DNA from 2 places in the Oceanobacillus aidingensis genome. Region 1 is predicted to be linked to the other one. Evidence: riboswitches for the same ligand, from Rfam matches in the RefSeq annotation. Region 1 holds a riboswitch; the other holds the start of a gene.
What was found. A riboswitch is a leader RNA that binds a small molecule or an ion and turns the genes downstream of it on or off. The one in region 1 is predicted to bind preQ1.
Positions count from the first base shown of each region.

Region 2: linked by a shared signal. The riboswitch ahead of queC (7-cyano-7-deazaguanine synthase QueC) and the one ahead of queF (preQ(1) synthase) in region 1 are both predicted to bind preQ1.

Region 1 is NZ_JBHSFT010000010.1:124,640-132,213, reverse strand. It holds gene hisZ (ATP phosphoribosyltransferase regulatory subunit) at 1-650, opposite strand, end outside; gene ACFO3P_RS07360 (histidinol-phosphatase HisJ family protein) at 763-1,551, shown strand; gene ACFO3P_RS07355 (universal stress protein) at 1,785-2,219, shown strand; gene ACFO3P_RS07350 (hypothetical protein) at 2,499-3,056, shown strand; gene ACFO3P_RS07345 (alpha/beta fold hydrolase) at 3,434-4,240, shown strand; gene murB (UDP-N-acetylmuramate dehydrogenase) at 4,412-5,335, shown strand; PreQ1 riboswitch class I at 5,440-5,486, shown strand; gene queF (preQ(1) synthase) at 5,612-6,109, shown strand; gene ACFO3P_RS07330 (queuosine precursor transporter) at 6,156-6,791, shown strand; gene ehuA (ectoine/hydroxyectoine ABC transporter ATP-binding protein EhuA) at 7,084-7,574, opposite strand, start outside.
Region 2 is NZ_JBHSFT010000043.1:41,416-48,989, reverse strand. It holds gene ACFO3P_RS15840 (osmoprotectant ABC transporter substrate-binding protein) at 1-908, opposite strand, end outside; gene ACFO3P_RS15835 (ABC transporter permease) at 925-1,572, opposite strand; gene ACFO3P_RS15830 (betaine/proline/choline family ABC transporter ATP-binding protein) at 1,590-2,738, opposite strand; gene ACFO3P_RS15825 (GbsR/MarR family transcriptional regulator) at 2,997-3,587, shown strand; gene ACFO3P_RS15820 (beta-keto acid cleavage family enzyme) at 3,577-4,461, shown strand; gene ACFO3P_RS15815 (3-hydroxyacyl-CoA dehydrogenase NAD-binding domain-containing protein) at 4,472-5,440, shown strand; gene ACFO3P_RS15810 (thioesterase family protein) at 5,427-5,900, shown strand; PreQ1 riboswitch class I at 6,152-6,197, shown strand; gene queC (7-cyano-7-deazaguanine synthase QueC) at 6,280-6,948, shown strand; gene queD (6-carboxytetrahydropterin synthase QueD) at 6,948-7,415, shown strand; gene queE (7-carboxy-7-deazaguanine synthase QueE) at 7,408-7,574, shown strand, end outside.

The DNA.
Region 1 (7,574 bases):
AAGCTTGCATCTCCGTATAACATTGGAATTTTACGAAGCTTTTCAATTAAGGCAGCCTCCAGTCCCAAGTCTTTTAAAAAGGGAACAATCTCCGAGATGTTTTTCGACTGAATATATTGATCCAGTTCTTTCTGCTGCATGGCGTCCAGGTCAGCCTCGCGTAATAATTCTTTATAAAAAGCAGCATGACCAATTTCTATTTTAAAAGAAGGAATCTCTAATTCTTTTAAGCTGGTTACAGCTAATGCAATCAGCTCTGCATCAGCTTCCGGCGTACGTTCTCCAAATAGCTCTACACCTGCTTGTGTGCGGGAGCGTTCTTCTGTCGTGGAACGGAAAATATCCAGCACATAGGAGAGGCGTCCGGTTGCTACTTCCTCCTGCAAATTGGTATAATGTCTGGCAATCGGGATGGTTGCATCCGGCCGCAGTACGAGCACTTTTCCAGAAGGGTCGATCAGCTTCAGCATATCGGCTGTATTGACGGTCCCTTGAACATCGTTATATAAATCATAATTTTCAAAAACGGGTGTCTCCACCTGCTGATATCCAAATTTAGAAAAGCGGCCGGTTAATGTATGGATAACATGACGTTTTTTTGAAAATTGTTTCGGGTAAAACATGTTATGAAGCAGTTGTTTATTTCTCATAAAATTCTCCTTCGTATTCAACACTTTATCAATTTAATGCTTTATCTAATTAAAGTTATTTAGTATTATAGTAATGTTCAGAAAAAAAGTCAATGAAAGGAGCATAACTTTTATGTACGATTTTCATATGCATTCAAGCTTTTCGGCAGATTGTGAGGCAGAGATGGAGGAGATGGTTCAGGAAGCAATAAACAAAGGGATGGAGGAAATTGCGTTCACCGAGCATTTAGATGTGGACTACCCGGATAAGGAGTGGGATTTTAGCTTTGATACAGAAGCTTATCAAAAAAAATTAGAAGGGCTGCGGGAGAAGTATCAGGACAGGATTAAAATCCGCAAGGGAATTGAGGTAGGTGTGCAGCCGCATGTGCTTAAGGAAACTTCCGATTTTATTGAACGGCTGGATCCGGAATTTATCATTTGTTCCATGCACTCTGCGAATAAACAGGATTTGCATTCCGGTGAATTTTTTGAAGATAGAACCGTAGATGAAGCATATCGTATTTATTTTGAAGAGTACTATGAATGCCTGAAAAATTTTAAAAACTATCATATTTTAGGCCATCTTGATTTAGTCAGCAGATATGCCTCTGGGGGCTGGGAGCATGTGCCGCAGGATATTATGGAAGAAATATTAAAACTGGTTATTTCAGAAGGCAAGGGAATCGAATTAAACACATCCGGCTATAAATATGGCATGAATGCACCGCTGCCAAGTAAAAATTTATTGCGCTTATACCGTAAGCTTGGCGGAGAAATTATCACATTAGGTTCTGATGCGCACCGTCCGGAAGAGATTGCTGCTCATTTTGAAGAGGCTAAAGAGATATTAACAGATTGCGGTTTTTCTTATATATGCAGTATGAATGAAGACGAGGTCCAATATCACTCCATAAAATAAAAAGGCAATTCAGCGGGGGTGGCTGCAAGTAGAACTAATTGGTCGTTACTGACTGTTAGAACTTCCGCAATGAAACACCGTATTTCTTGGTTTAGGAGTCGGGATTCTTACAGTCAGTTACACTGCGTAAATTAATGACGCTTTTTCAACACTTCTATTGAACATGTAACCGTTTTAACAGAAATGTGTTACGATAATAGTAGGAATATAATACGAAATAGGGAGGAATAGGGATGAGTATGAATGTATTAGTAGCTTATGACGGCTCCGACCTTAGTAAAAAAGCAATAGAAGAAGCCAAAGAGCAGGTGAAACTTGCTGAAGATGCCGTTGTACATGTTGTTACCGTAATCTCCAATGGAGGGCCAACGGTGAATGCCGCTCTTGCCCGCACTTTTATGAATGATTTGGCAGAGGAAGCGCGCCCTGCCATCCAAGAAGTATATAATGATCTGGAAGCGGATGGGATAACATGTGAAACAGAGGTTTTGATAGATTATTCTTTCCGTAATCCGGGTTATAAAGTAATTGAATATGCCAAAGAGAAGGAAATAGATTTAATCGTTATAGGAAGCCGGGGGCTTGGCGGAGTAGGAAGGCTTCTTCTTGGCAGTGTCAGTACGCAAATCGTTCATCAGGCAGCGTGTAAAGTGCTTGTTGTGAAATAAAGGATAAATAAAAGTCTCAAGCTCCCAGGATATTTGTTCGTGGGAGCTTGAGACTTTTATTTATAAGGGTTGAATCAGGTTTCAGGCCATTTTTGCCCAAACGATTAGTGGAAGCAGAAATCATATCATTCGATCAGCGTAGTATGGCAGCATATTTTCATGTCTATGAAGAATAGTACCTTAAAAAAATCACTTGACCACTAAAAGGCATCTATGTATAATTTTAATCGTAATCGTTACGAAACGTAATCATTACGCATTATGGAAGGAGTGTTTTTTATGAAGAAGTTTTGGCAATTAGGAATTATATTAGGCTTAATTAGTTTCCTGTTTATAGCTGGCTGTCAGTCCGGAAATGAAGAAGCAGATAATCAAGATGAAGGGACAGCCAGCCAGGAAGAGCCAGAAGGAAATCATGAAGAAGAAGAGCATAACCATGATTATGATGACGAAGCGGTTTCCTTCGAGGATGTGCCGGAAAATATCGAAATTGAAGGGTTATCCGACCATTACCATACAGGCGATGTTTTTAAATTAGAGGCAGTAACAGAAGAGGAAGATTTGGATCATTGGCACTGGTACATACGTGATTCTGCTGAAGAGGAATGGACGGTGGCAGAAGATCAATACGGGGATTCTTATATGGGTGATGCAGAAGTAGATGGACAGGAAGTTCTTGCGGTTCTTTACGATGATGATCATAATCCAGTTGCCAAGTCTCCGGTTACAGAAATTACGATTGACGACCATGAAGGCGAGGATCATGAGCATGAAGATGGTGAGGAAGGCGATCATGACCACGATCATGAGCATGAAGATGACGACCATCATCATTAATCATATTATGAATAGAGGGCAATAAAGACTTATAAGCAGAAATGAATTATCGGACGGGATATTTTTATGAACGGATTGCCCAATAATGATTGAAAGCAAATAGAATGCTGTTTAAAAAGCAGATTCTATTTGCTTTCTTTTTATAGATACCCATGGCGGAGGAATGAACAGAGGGCTTCCTGCAGGTACTTATTTTTCAATCATTATTTTCTTAAAATTTGTATTTTAATTCCTGATAAAAAATATGCCAATGAAGTAAAAAAATAAACACATAAAGTAGAAGAAATGGTGTTCCAGCAAAGGAAGGATGTTATAATAGCTATGTACTTCAGAGCATGAGATGTACTTAGATTTACAACAGAAATTGAGGGAAATAAATGAGAAAGAAGATTGCAGGTATTGTCCTGGGTCTCCTGGTTATCTGCGCCATTGCAACAGGTATTTATTTTTACCAGAACGATGAAACGCAAGCAGAGGAGTATACCGGTGCACCGACGATTTTTATACATGGTTATAAAGGAACGGAGAATTCATTTGGTCATATGCTTGACCGTTTTGAAAATATGTACCAATGGGGAAATAAAGGATTTATCTACTATGTGACAGAGAACGGAGATATTGTCGATTATAACTTAAATAACGGGAGATATGCGCCCATGTTTGTACAGATTGTTTTAGAGGATAATCGTGCAAGCTTTGAGGAAAGTACAGAATGGATTGCGGCAGTGCTTCTTCATCTAAAGGAAAATTATCGAGTGGAGGAAGTTAACCTGGTCGGACATTCTATGGGCGGTATTCTTGCTGTGAAATATACGATGGAATATGCAAGGAATGACTATCCATCTGTTAATAAACTTGTAGCCATCGGCAGTCCATTTGATGGTATTTATAATGAAAGATATTTTGAAATTCATCAAGATGCAGCTGCAGAAGATTTGAAACCCGATTCGCATGCGATAAATATGCTGCAGCAGAATATGTTTCCTGCGGATGTGGATGTTTACAGCATTGCCAGTACAGGTGATTCCGTTGCTGTTCCGGAAAGTGTGAAGGCACTGAGGAGTATGATACCCGAACAAAATTTCAAAGAGACGATTATTGATGACCCGCAGCTGACACACAGTGCCCTGCACGAAAGTATGCAAATTGATAAATTGATTCATAGCTTTTTGTGGCAAGATTAAAGTGAATCAACTACAATGGTATAGGATTGATTTATCAAATGATCTTACTTCAGTTATGCGGAAATGCTCAACTGGAGTAAGATGAATGCCTGTTTTTAACAAAGTAGGAAAAGAATGAGAATATAAAGGTCAAATAGAGAAAAGATTTTGACAAATTAAAGGAATGATAGCATGAATAAATACCATCATCTTTATGATCAATTAATTCAACATACGAAAAAAGAGAATGTATTGATGAATGAGCCGATTAGAGAACATACGTATACGAAATTAGGCGGGGAAGCGGATTTTTACATTACTCCGTCCACTTACGAGGAAGTGCAGGCGATTATTCGCTTTGCTAATCAGGAAAATGTCCCATTTACAATGCTTGGAAATGGTTCTAATCTGATTGTGAAGGATGGCGGCATCCGCGGGATCGTTATGAACCTGCAGCAGCTGTCAGCTATTTGGAGAGAAGAAGATAAAGTTATCTCTCAGAGCGGAGCAAGAATTATTGATGCTTCCCGTTTTGCTTTAAATGAAGAGCTTGCCGGTTTAGAGTTTGCCTGCGGTATTCCAGGTTCCGTCGGCGGAGCGCTATATATGAATGCAGGTGCATATGGCGGAGAAATTAAAGATGCGCTGGAAAGTACGGTAGTTGCGACAAAGGACGGCGAACTGCTGACATTAACAGCAGAGCAATTAGATCTCAGCTATCGCACAAGTAACATCCCGGACAACGGTTATATTGTGTTGGAAGCAACATTCGCGTTAAAGCCCGGGAACAAAGAAGAAATTAAAGAAATGATGGATGATCTTACATATAAAAGAGAATCCAAACAGCCGCTCGAGTACCCGTCTTGCGGCAGTGTGTTCAAACGCCCGCCCGGTTTTTTTGCCGGTAAGCTGATCCAAGACTGTAATCTTCAAGGGAAGCAAATTGGCGGAGCAGAAGTCTCCACAAAGCATGCCGGTTTTATTGTAAATAAACAAAATGCAACGGCTTCCGAATATATTTCCTTAATTCAATTTGTTCAAGCGACGGTAAAAGAGAAATTTGATGTGCAGTTAGAGCGGGAAGTGCGGATTATTGGCGAGGATGTGGAAGGATAGCCTCATGGCACAGGTTCTGGCTGTGATAGAGGATGGCTGGGATAAAAAGAAAATTTGACATGCCTTTTATCTATTCTTATAATATGAAGTGTTATTTTAAACTTCAGGCAGAGGTTCTTAGCTTAAACCCTCTATAAAAAACTAAGGACAACTTGCGATTATCAAGCCGTGTTCCTTGGGAGCACGGCTTTTTCTATGTGAGGAAGTTTTGAACTGCAAGGTAATAGAAAATAACTGATTTCTGTTATCGTAATATATCTAAAGGAGGTGACGAGTATGGCAGGAAGAAGTGAGAAGGATCTTCAAGGAATTGAATTGCTGGGGAATAAAGAAACGAAATATGCGTTTGATTATACACCTGAGATTTTAGAAACATTTGATAATCAGCATCCAAATCGTGATTATTTTGTGAAATTAAACTGTCCGGAATTTACAACGCTTTGTCCGATAACGAATCAGCCGGATTTTGGGACGATTTATATCAGCTATATTCCAGATATCAAAATGGTAGAGAGTAAGTCTTTAAAATTATATTTATTCAGTTTCCGGAATCATGGTGACTTCCATGAGGACTGTGTCAATATTATTATGAACGATTTAATTGAGCTGATGGATCCGCGTTATATTGAAGTAAGAGGAAAGTTTACGCCCCGCGGAGGTATTTCCATCGACCCGTATTGCAATTATGGAAAAGCGGGGACAAAATTTGAAAAGATGGCAGAAAACCGGTTAATGCAGCATGATATGTATCCGGAAAAGATTGATAATCGATAGAGGGAAACTAAGATCCTTGCACCTTTGAAGAGAAGGGAACAGGAGAATGTATATTTATTTCACTGCCGTTTTTGTCGGCCTATTATTATTATCGAATATTTTGTCGGTTAAATTATTTGAAATGGGAAGTATTGTATTGCCCGCTGCAGCGATTGTATATGTGATTACTTATTTGATGACGGATGTCATTGGGGAAGTTTATGGAAAAAAGGCAGCTCGGAGAACGGTCCAGGCTGGTTTTCTCACACAGGTGCTTGCCATGGTATTTATTTATATTTCCATTCAGCTTCCGCCGGCTGCCGATTTCCAATCACAGGCTGCCTTTGAAGAGATTTTTAATGGGAGCTTCCGGATAATTTTAGCAAGCCTGGTTTCTTATTTTGTCAGCCAGCACCTGGATGTTTCCATTTTTCATACGTTAAAACAGCGGCATGGAAGGAAAAAGCTGTGGCTGCGTAATAATTTATCAACGATGACGAGCCAGCTCTTTGATACCGTCCTATTTATTACGATTGCTTTTTGGGGCGTTGTCCCGACATCTGTTTTACTGGGAATGATTGTCTCGCAATATATTTGGAAGTTTACCGTTGCAGCGGTTGATACACCATTTGCGTATCTGCTTGTCCGCTGGGCGCGAAAATATGAAGAAAAACATCAGTCGGAGTTATTGAAAGCTTCCTGATGAAGGAGAGGAAGTTTCATAAATTCTTATTTTGCATAACAGGAAAAAACCAGTCAATCCGGCTGGTTTTTTTAATACATTCGTAATATACGAAATCCTTTGCTCCCCTAAGAGCCTTTTCCTCTTATATTATTGCCTTTACGGAATATTTTTCCTTTAAATTATAAGTGAAACTTCAAAATTAAAATATTGATAGGTAACCCATTTGAACCCGTTTAACCAGAAACATAAAATATCTATAAAAACCTCAGCCGAAGCTAAACATGGCTGGGGAGGATTAAATATTTTTCGCTCACCCTCTAAAACGCTGCAAAAAGGATTGAACACGAGGGTTCTCTGAATGCTCGATGACCTCACTTGCTGCACCTTGCTCTGCGATAACCCCTTCATCTAAAAAGAGTACCTTATCCGCTATATCCAGGGCGAAGTTCATTTCATGCGTGACAAGAACCATCGCCATATCATCATTTTCTGCAATATCACGAATAACATTTAGCACCTCTCCGACCAGCTCCGGGTCAAGTGCAGAGGTAACCTCATCAAATAACATGATTTTAGGACGCATCACAAGGGCACGGGCCATGGCTACCCGCTGTTTTTGTCCGCCTGAAAGCTGACTTGGATAATTATCCAGTTTACTCCCGAGTCCTACACGCTCCAGCATTTCTATCGAGCGCTTTTTTACTTCGTTTTTTACTTCGTTTTTCACATGCATAGGCGCTGTCATACAATTTTCTAAAATCGTCATATGCGGAAATAGATTGAAATGCTGAAATACCATTC
Region 2 (7,574 bases), on a different contig from region 1:
TACATGCCCTCCTTATCTTTAAAGTAGTTGTTTTCTTCCAGAAACTCGCGGGCAATGGTGGCAGGACTGACTAATTCCACGTCACCTTGATAGTTCATTTCCTGCATATCCTCTGTTGTTACGGTATCTCTAAGCTTTTGCATGACTTCTTTGATTTCCGGATTTTCCTCCAAGATTTCATTTCTCGCTACAGGAGAAGCATCGTAAGGAGGGAAGAAGTCATCCTCCAATACTTTTAAATCATACGCCGCAATTCTTCCGTCTGAAGAATAACCAAGAACCGCGTCCATATTACCGGAAGCAGCAGCTTCATATACTAAGCCTATTGCCATTGGATAGACATTGCCGAAAGCAAAGTGTGTTTCTGTAAAAGCCTCGTACCCGTCACCTGAACGGTTGACCCAGGCATTATCTACACCAAAATTCATGTCATCGGCAAAAGGCTCCAGATCATCCACATGTGTAATGTTTTCTTCATCTGCAAATTCTTGTGTAATGGAAATCGTATAGCTGTTTTCGAAACCGTAAGAGTCGCCCCATGTCTGGTCAAATTTTTCATCAAATTCCCGCTGTACGATTTCCATCGCTTCCTCAGGGTCAGTAATATCTTCGTAATTTAAGACGCCGGCAATATCTGTGCCGGTATATCTGGTAGCAGTCATATCTACTTCCTCCTGCATCATTGCTTGATGAAGGACCATCGTTGATCCTAAATTCGTTACTAACTCCGTATCTAAATCTGTATAATGCTCAATCATCTGAGACAGTATATTACCCCAAATTTCGGATTCTACCGTATCTAAGGTTGCAATTCGAACCGTACTTTCTGAAGGCCCACTGAGACCTGGCAGGGCACATCCTGAAAGGAGCAGCGCCGAAAGAAGGGGAATCAGCAATAATTTCTTCATTTATAATCCTTCCTTTTTAAACAGTTTTCCTTAAGGCTTTAGGTGTTAATCCTTTTTCAAGAAGCGATAATAATCCGCTGGCAAGTAAAGCCAAAATCGTTGCCGGCACAGTACCTAAAACAATAAGCTCAGGCTGATATAGATTCAGACCATCGAAAATAAGATCACCTAAACCGCCGCCGCCAATAAATGCTGCCAGTGTTGCCCAGCCGATTAAATAAACGGTTGCGAACCGTATGCCTGACATAATAACAGGCAAAGCAAGAGGGAGCTCAACTTTTCGGATAACTTCAAAGGTGTTCATTCCCATGCCTTTACCCGCTTCTTTTAAACTTGTATTTACTTCCATGATGCCGGTATACGTATTTCTAAGTATGGGAAGTACGGAATAAATAAATAAAGCAATAATCGCAGGTACAACACCTACGCCTAAGAAAGGCATCAAAAAAGCTAAAATAGCTAAACTTGGAACAGTTTGTAATATCCCGACAAACGAGATAAACCGATCCGCTGTTTTATTCGGTATGCGAGTGAGTAAAATTCCCAAGGGGACCGCAACCAGAATACCTAAAACAATCGCAGCGATAGAAATGTACATATGTTCTCCTGTTTTTTCGAGCAGCTCCCATCCATAGGATGCAAGTGTATCTCTAATAGCTTGCATTATTTTTTGCCTCCTTTTTATTCTATAGCAGTAATATCTTCTGTTTCATCGCCCCAAATAGTGTTAAAAACCATATCGGCAAGGGTCGCCCTTGTTACGATTCCTGCTAATTTATTATTATCTGTTACAACGGGTACGTAACTGCTGCCACGACGAAGCATACGATGCATTGTATCCCGGAGCAGGCTGTTTTTATCCACGGCATATTTTGCTGTATCCATCGCTTCATGAACATAGCTTTTCTTTTTATAATTGGAGTCGACCATTTCAATATCAATGTATCCTTTTAAAATTCCAGCTCCATCAACTACTAACAAGGAGTCGACACGATTGGCATGCATTTTTTGAATAGCTTCTTTTAAGCTGCTTTCTTCTTCAATCGTAATCGGGTTTGGATTCATAATTTGTTCAACGCGTGTTACTTCCGGGCGGCTTTCTAATAACCGGTCTTTTCCGATAAAGTCTTCTACAAACTCATTGGCCGGATGGCGAAGAATATCATCTGGTGTGCCGACTTGAACGATTTCTCCTTGATTCATAATCACGATTTTATCAGCAAGTTTTATCGCTTCATCCATATCATGGGTAACAAAAACAATCGTTTTATCCATTTCCTTTTGAAGTTTTTTAAACTCCTCTTGTAAGCTGTCACGAGTGATTGGATCAAGCGCCCCAAATGGTTCGTCCATTAAAATCAATGGGGGATTCGTAGCTAACGCTCTCAGTACCCCGATTCGCTGCTGCTGTCCTCCGCTTAACTCATGTGGGTAACGATCTAAATAATCCTCTGGCAGGTCAACCAGTGAAATAAGTTCTTTTGCCCGTTCTTTCTGTTTCTCCTTATTCCATTTTAAAAGCGATCCCACAAGAGAGATGTTTTCTCCCACAGTCATATGGGGCATAAGACCAATTTGCTGAATAACATATCCAATGGATCGACGTAATTGGACAGCATCCTGCTTGAGGACATTCACGCCGTCTACAAGAATTTCTCCCCCGGAAGGTTCAATTAACCGGTTAATCATTTTCATCGTAGTTGTTTTCCCGCACCCGCTTGGGCCGATAAAAACAACAAATTCTCCTCGTTCTACTTTCAGGTTCAGTTTATGAACGGAAGGAGTATTATTTCCTTCGAATTTTTTAGTTACTTCTTTAAATTCAAGCACTACAAGCACCTCCATTGCTTATTCCGTAAAACTAAAATTTAGACTTACTCAGTATAATAAACAGACAGGTAAAAATGAAAATCCGAAAAAAGCGATTTAAACCGTAAAATCTGTGCAATTTAAACTTTACAAAGTATACAGTGCAGTTTATCTTAGAATTGCTTACTTTTACGCTCATTTACTATCAAACTTGATTTTTCCAATTTTATTTAATCCGTGTTACAGTGACACATATACAAGTTAAAGGGGAGCTTGACGATGGAATCATTTTCAAATAATCAATTGCTTCAAGAAATCAAATCCTGCGAAGAACTGCTCACAGATCGAATCGCAGATAACATGGAAACGTTCGGCGTATCCTCGACAGTCGGACGGCTGCTTGGCATTATCTATATGAATCGCGAGGCAATGACATTAGATTCACTGGCTGAAGAAACTGGAATGAGTAAAACAAGAATGAGTCAGGTCATGCGACAGATGATCTCATTTAATATCGCTGAGAAAGAATACGTGAAAGGCAGCCGCAAAGATCATTACAATGTAGAACGCGATTATGCACAAACATTTATATCCTTATTTACAAGTAACTGGTCAGAGGTTGTAAAACGTAATACGAGTTTAGAACGCCGTCTCAGAGAACAAATTCGTCATTTAGAAACTTTTTTGACAGAGGATTCCTCAGAAGAAGTAAAAGTTCGAATGGAGAGATTACAGCAGGAGCTGGATGAATGGAATGCCTATTATAATTGGATAAATAATCTTGTTGCGTTTTTTGAAAGTGGCGAGATTTTTAACCATGTTCCTATTGTCACCCCAACCAAAAAGGAGGAAGCAAAAAATGAAGAATAAACGAATCATCACTGCAGCACTGACTGGTGCAGGTGATACAACAGAGAAAAGCAGACATGTTCCAATTACGCCAAAAGAAATTGCGGAATCTGCTATTGAATCAGCAAAAGCAGGTGCTGCAATTGCACATATCCATGTTCGTGATCCCAAGACAGGGAAACTCAGTCACGATGTGGCCCTTTTTAGAGAAACCGTGGAACGAATCCGTGAATCCGATACAGATGTGATTATTAATATTACGGCTGGCGGGGGCGGCGACTTTGTTCCAAATCTAGAAAATCCAACTTGTGGAGGAGAAGGGACTGATATTCAGACACCAAAAGAGCGTCATGAACCGGTCGGGGAATTGCTTCCGGAACTCACCACCTTGGATTGCGGCAGTTTAAACTTTGGCAATCAAGTTTATTTAGGGCCGGAAGACTGGCTTCGGGAGCACGCAAAGCTGATTAAAGAAAGCGGCGTAAAACCCGAAATGGAAGTATTTGATACAGGACATATCCGTCTTGCTAACCAATTAATTTCTGAAGGACTAGTAGAAGGAACACCAATGTATCAATTTTGTCTTGGTATTCCATGGGGCGCTGATGCGGATGCAGAAACAATCGAATATATGAAAAGAAGAGTGGTTGATGGCGCGCATTGGTCAGCCTTTGGTATTGGCCGTATGCAGCTGCCGATTGTGGCACAGGCTGCTTTACTCGGCGGGAATGTCCGGGTCGGTTTAGAAGATAACTTATATTTAGAAAAAGGTGTACTTGGTACAAATGAACAGCTGGTTGATCAAGCTGTCAGCATTTTAAATAGTGTCAAGCTGGAGCCGATGACGGCTGCAGAGGCAAGAGAACATTTAAATCTTAAAAAATTTAATTCCTAAGAGGTGAAATATGGCGCAAAAAACAATGGCAGTTTTAGGAACCGGCGTGATTGGCAATGGCTGGATTGCACGCTTTTTAGCAAATGGTCATAAGGTCAATGCTTTTGATCCGGCTCCTGATGCAAAAGAAAAAACAGAAAAAATGATAGATGCTATTTGGACAACATTAGAAGAATACGGAATAAGCAACGAAGCTGCAAAGGAGAATCTGACCTTCTACAACGAGCTGGAGGAAGCTGTAAAAGAAGCCGATTTGATACAGGAAAATGTTCCAGAGCAGGAAGCCTTGAAGAAAAAGGTATTAGCGCAGGTGGATGCTGCTGCTAAACCGACAGCGATTATCGCTTCAAGTACTTCTGGATACATGCCTTCTGTCCTGCAGGAAGATTGTGTGCATCACCCAGAACGAATCATTGTTGCCCATCCATTTAACCCCGTTTACTTAATTCCATTGGTGGAAATCGCAGGAGGAAAGCAGACAGAGCGCAGTTATATGGAAAAGGCAGAGGAGCTTTATGAAAGCATGCATATGAAGCCGCTTGTGATGAAAGGTGAAATTGACGGCCACATTGGCGACCGGCTTATGGAAGCAATTTGGCGTGAAGGGCTTCATATTGTCAATGATGGCGTAGCGACAACGGAAGAGGTAGATAAAGCCATTGTCTACGGCCCTGGTCTTCGCTGGGCACTGATGGGACCATTTCTAACGCTTCATTTAGCAGGCGGTAAGGACGGGATGCGGCACATGCTTGAACAATTCGGCCCTGCATTGAAGCTGCCTTGGACCCGTTTAGTGGCACCTGAACTGACGGAAGAATTAAGTGAAAAAGTGATTTCAGGGACTGCTGAACAAAGCGGAGAGATTTCTATCGATGACCTTGAACATCGCCGGGACCGTTTCTTGATTAAATTAATGGGGCTTTTAGAGGAAGAAGGCTTCTGGCCGGCAGAAAGGCTGATCTCCTATGACAGAAAGTAAACAAGTATGGAAGGGCAATGTGTTACGTGCGTGGGTAGACTATAACGGACATCTGAACGATGCATACTACGCATTGATTTTCAGTTATAGCCTCGATGCTTTCATGGATGTGATCGGTCTGGATGAAGAAGGACGAAAAGCAAGTGCTTATACCATTTTTACGCTGGAAGCGCATATTAAATATGTAAAAGAGGCGCATGAAAACGAGGAGCTGCTTACAAAGGTCACTGTGTTGAACCGGGATGCAAAGCGTGTGCATCTTTGGTTTGAAATGAAAAACAAAGAAAATGATACTGTGGCAACCAGTGAACAGATGGTGATGGGGATAGATCAGTCATCTGGACGCCCTGCGCCGTTTCCGGAATCTGTTGATGTACGGATTAATCAATTTCCAAGACTGGCAAAAGAAAACTGGCCAGCAGGGGCAAACACGCTTATGGGGATTCGTGAGAAAAAGTAAAATATACAATAGCAGCTGAAAGCAGAATTTCATGCAGTAATCTGTAATGATGCTCCCTTTATCGTGGATAATGAAACGAATAAAGGGAGCTTTTGTAATATTAAAAAGAGAGAAAAAGCAAACACTGCAAAGCCAAACTGGTTGATGAAACGTAATTTCATGTTTGAAAAAAGAAATCAGGATAACATCATCAGGAAATATATGTTATACTGCCAATTGTAAAAGAAATTGAATAAAATCTACGATACAAAGTAGAAGAGGTTCTAGCTAACACCCTCTATAAAAAACTAAGGATACCCATACCGCGCCTTAGGTATGGTTTTTTGCATTTTTCGGGTGTTTAGAATTCTCTTTTTCAAATTGGAAAGGGGATTTTTTTATGGAAAAAAATAATCGAGCAGTTGTTGTATTCAGCGGTGGTCAGGATAGCACCACCTGTTTATTTTGGGCATTAGAAAAGTTTGAGCATGTAGAGTTAGTCACCTTCGACTACAATCAGCGCCACAGCTTAGAAATTGAGGTGGCAAAGGAAATCGCTGGAGATCAGGGATTGAGACATCATATTTTAGACATGTCTTTACTGAATCAATTAGCGCCCAATGCGCTGACCAGGGAGGACATTGAAGTAGAGAATGCAGAGGATGGCGGCATACCGAATACGTTTGTTCCGGGAAGAAATTTACTGTTCCTTTCTTTTGCAACCATTCTAGCCAAGCAAATTGATGCCAAGCATATTATTACGGGAGTTTGTGAAACAGATTTCAGCGGATATCCGGATTGCCGGGATATCTTTACCAAATCATTAAATGTCACCTTAAATCTATCCATGGATGAAGATTTTGTGATTCATACGCCATTAATGTGGCTGGATAAGGCAGAAACATGGGAATTAGCGGATGAACTGCAAGCCTTTGATTATGTCAGAGAACGGACGTTGACCTGTTATAACGGGGTTAGAGGAGCAGGATGCGGAGAATGTCCTGCATGTCAATTACGCCAGCGTGGATTAGACCAATACTTAGTTAGAAGACAGGAGATGAATCAGTAATGTTCGGGTTTCGTATTGTCGAAGAGCTGCAAAAGCTGGATAAAGATATTCATAGAGAAGAATTGGCCTATCACCAAAAACGCGTGATGGTAAGTAAAGAGTTTTCCTTCGATGCAGCGCACCATCTTCATTGTTATGAGGGGAAGTGTAAGAATCTGCATGGACATACGTATCAGGTTGTATTCGGTATCAGCGGTTTTGTAGATAAGGTGGGTTTCGTAATTGATTTTGGTGATATAAAAGAGATTTGGAAGAACAAGATTGAAACATTTTTAGATCACCGTTATTTAAATGAAACATTGCCCAAAATGAACACAACTGCTGAGAATATGGTCGTCTGGATTTTTGAACAAATGGAAGCGGCAATTCAGGAACTCCCTAACCAATGCCAGGTGGAATTTGTTCGGTTATTTGAAACACCGACAAGCTATGCGGAAGCAAGACGGGAGTGGATGAATCATGCGTAAAATACCGGTCTTAGAAATATTCGGCCCTACAATTCAAGGTGAAGGAATGGTAGTCGGAAGAAAAACCATGTTCGTCCGAACTGCTGGATGCGATTACCGATGTGCCTGGTGCGATTCCGCATTTACATGGGACGGAAGCGCCAAAGAAGATATTGTTCA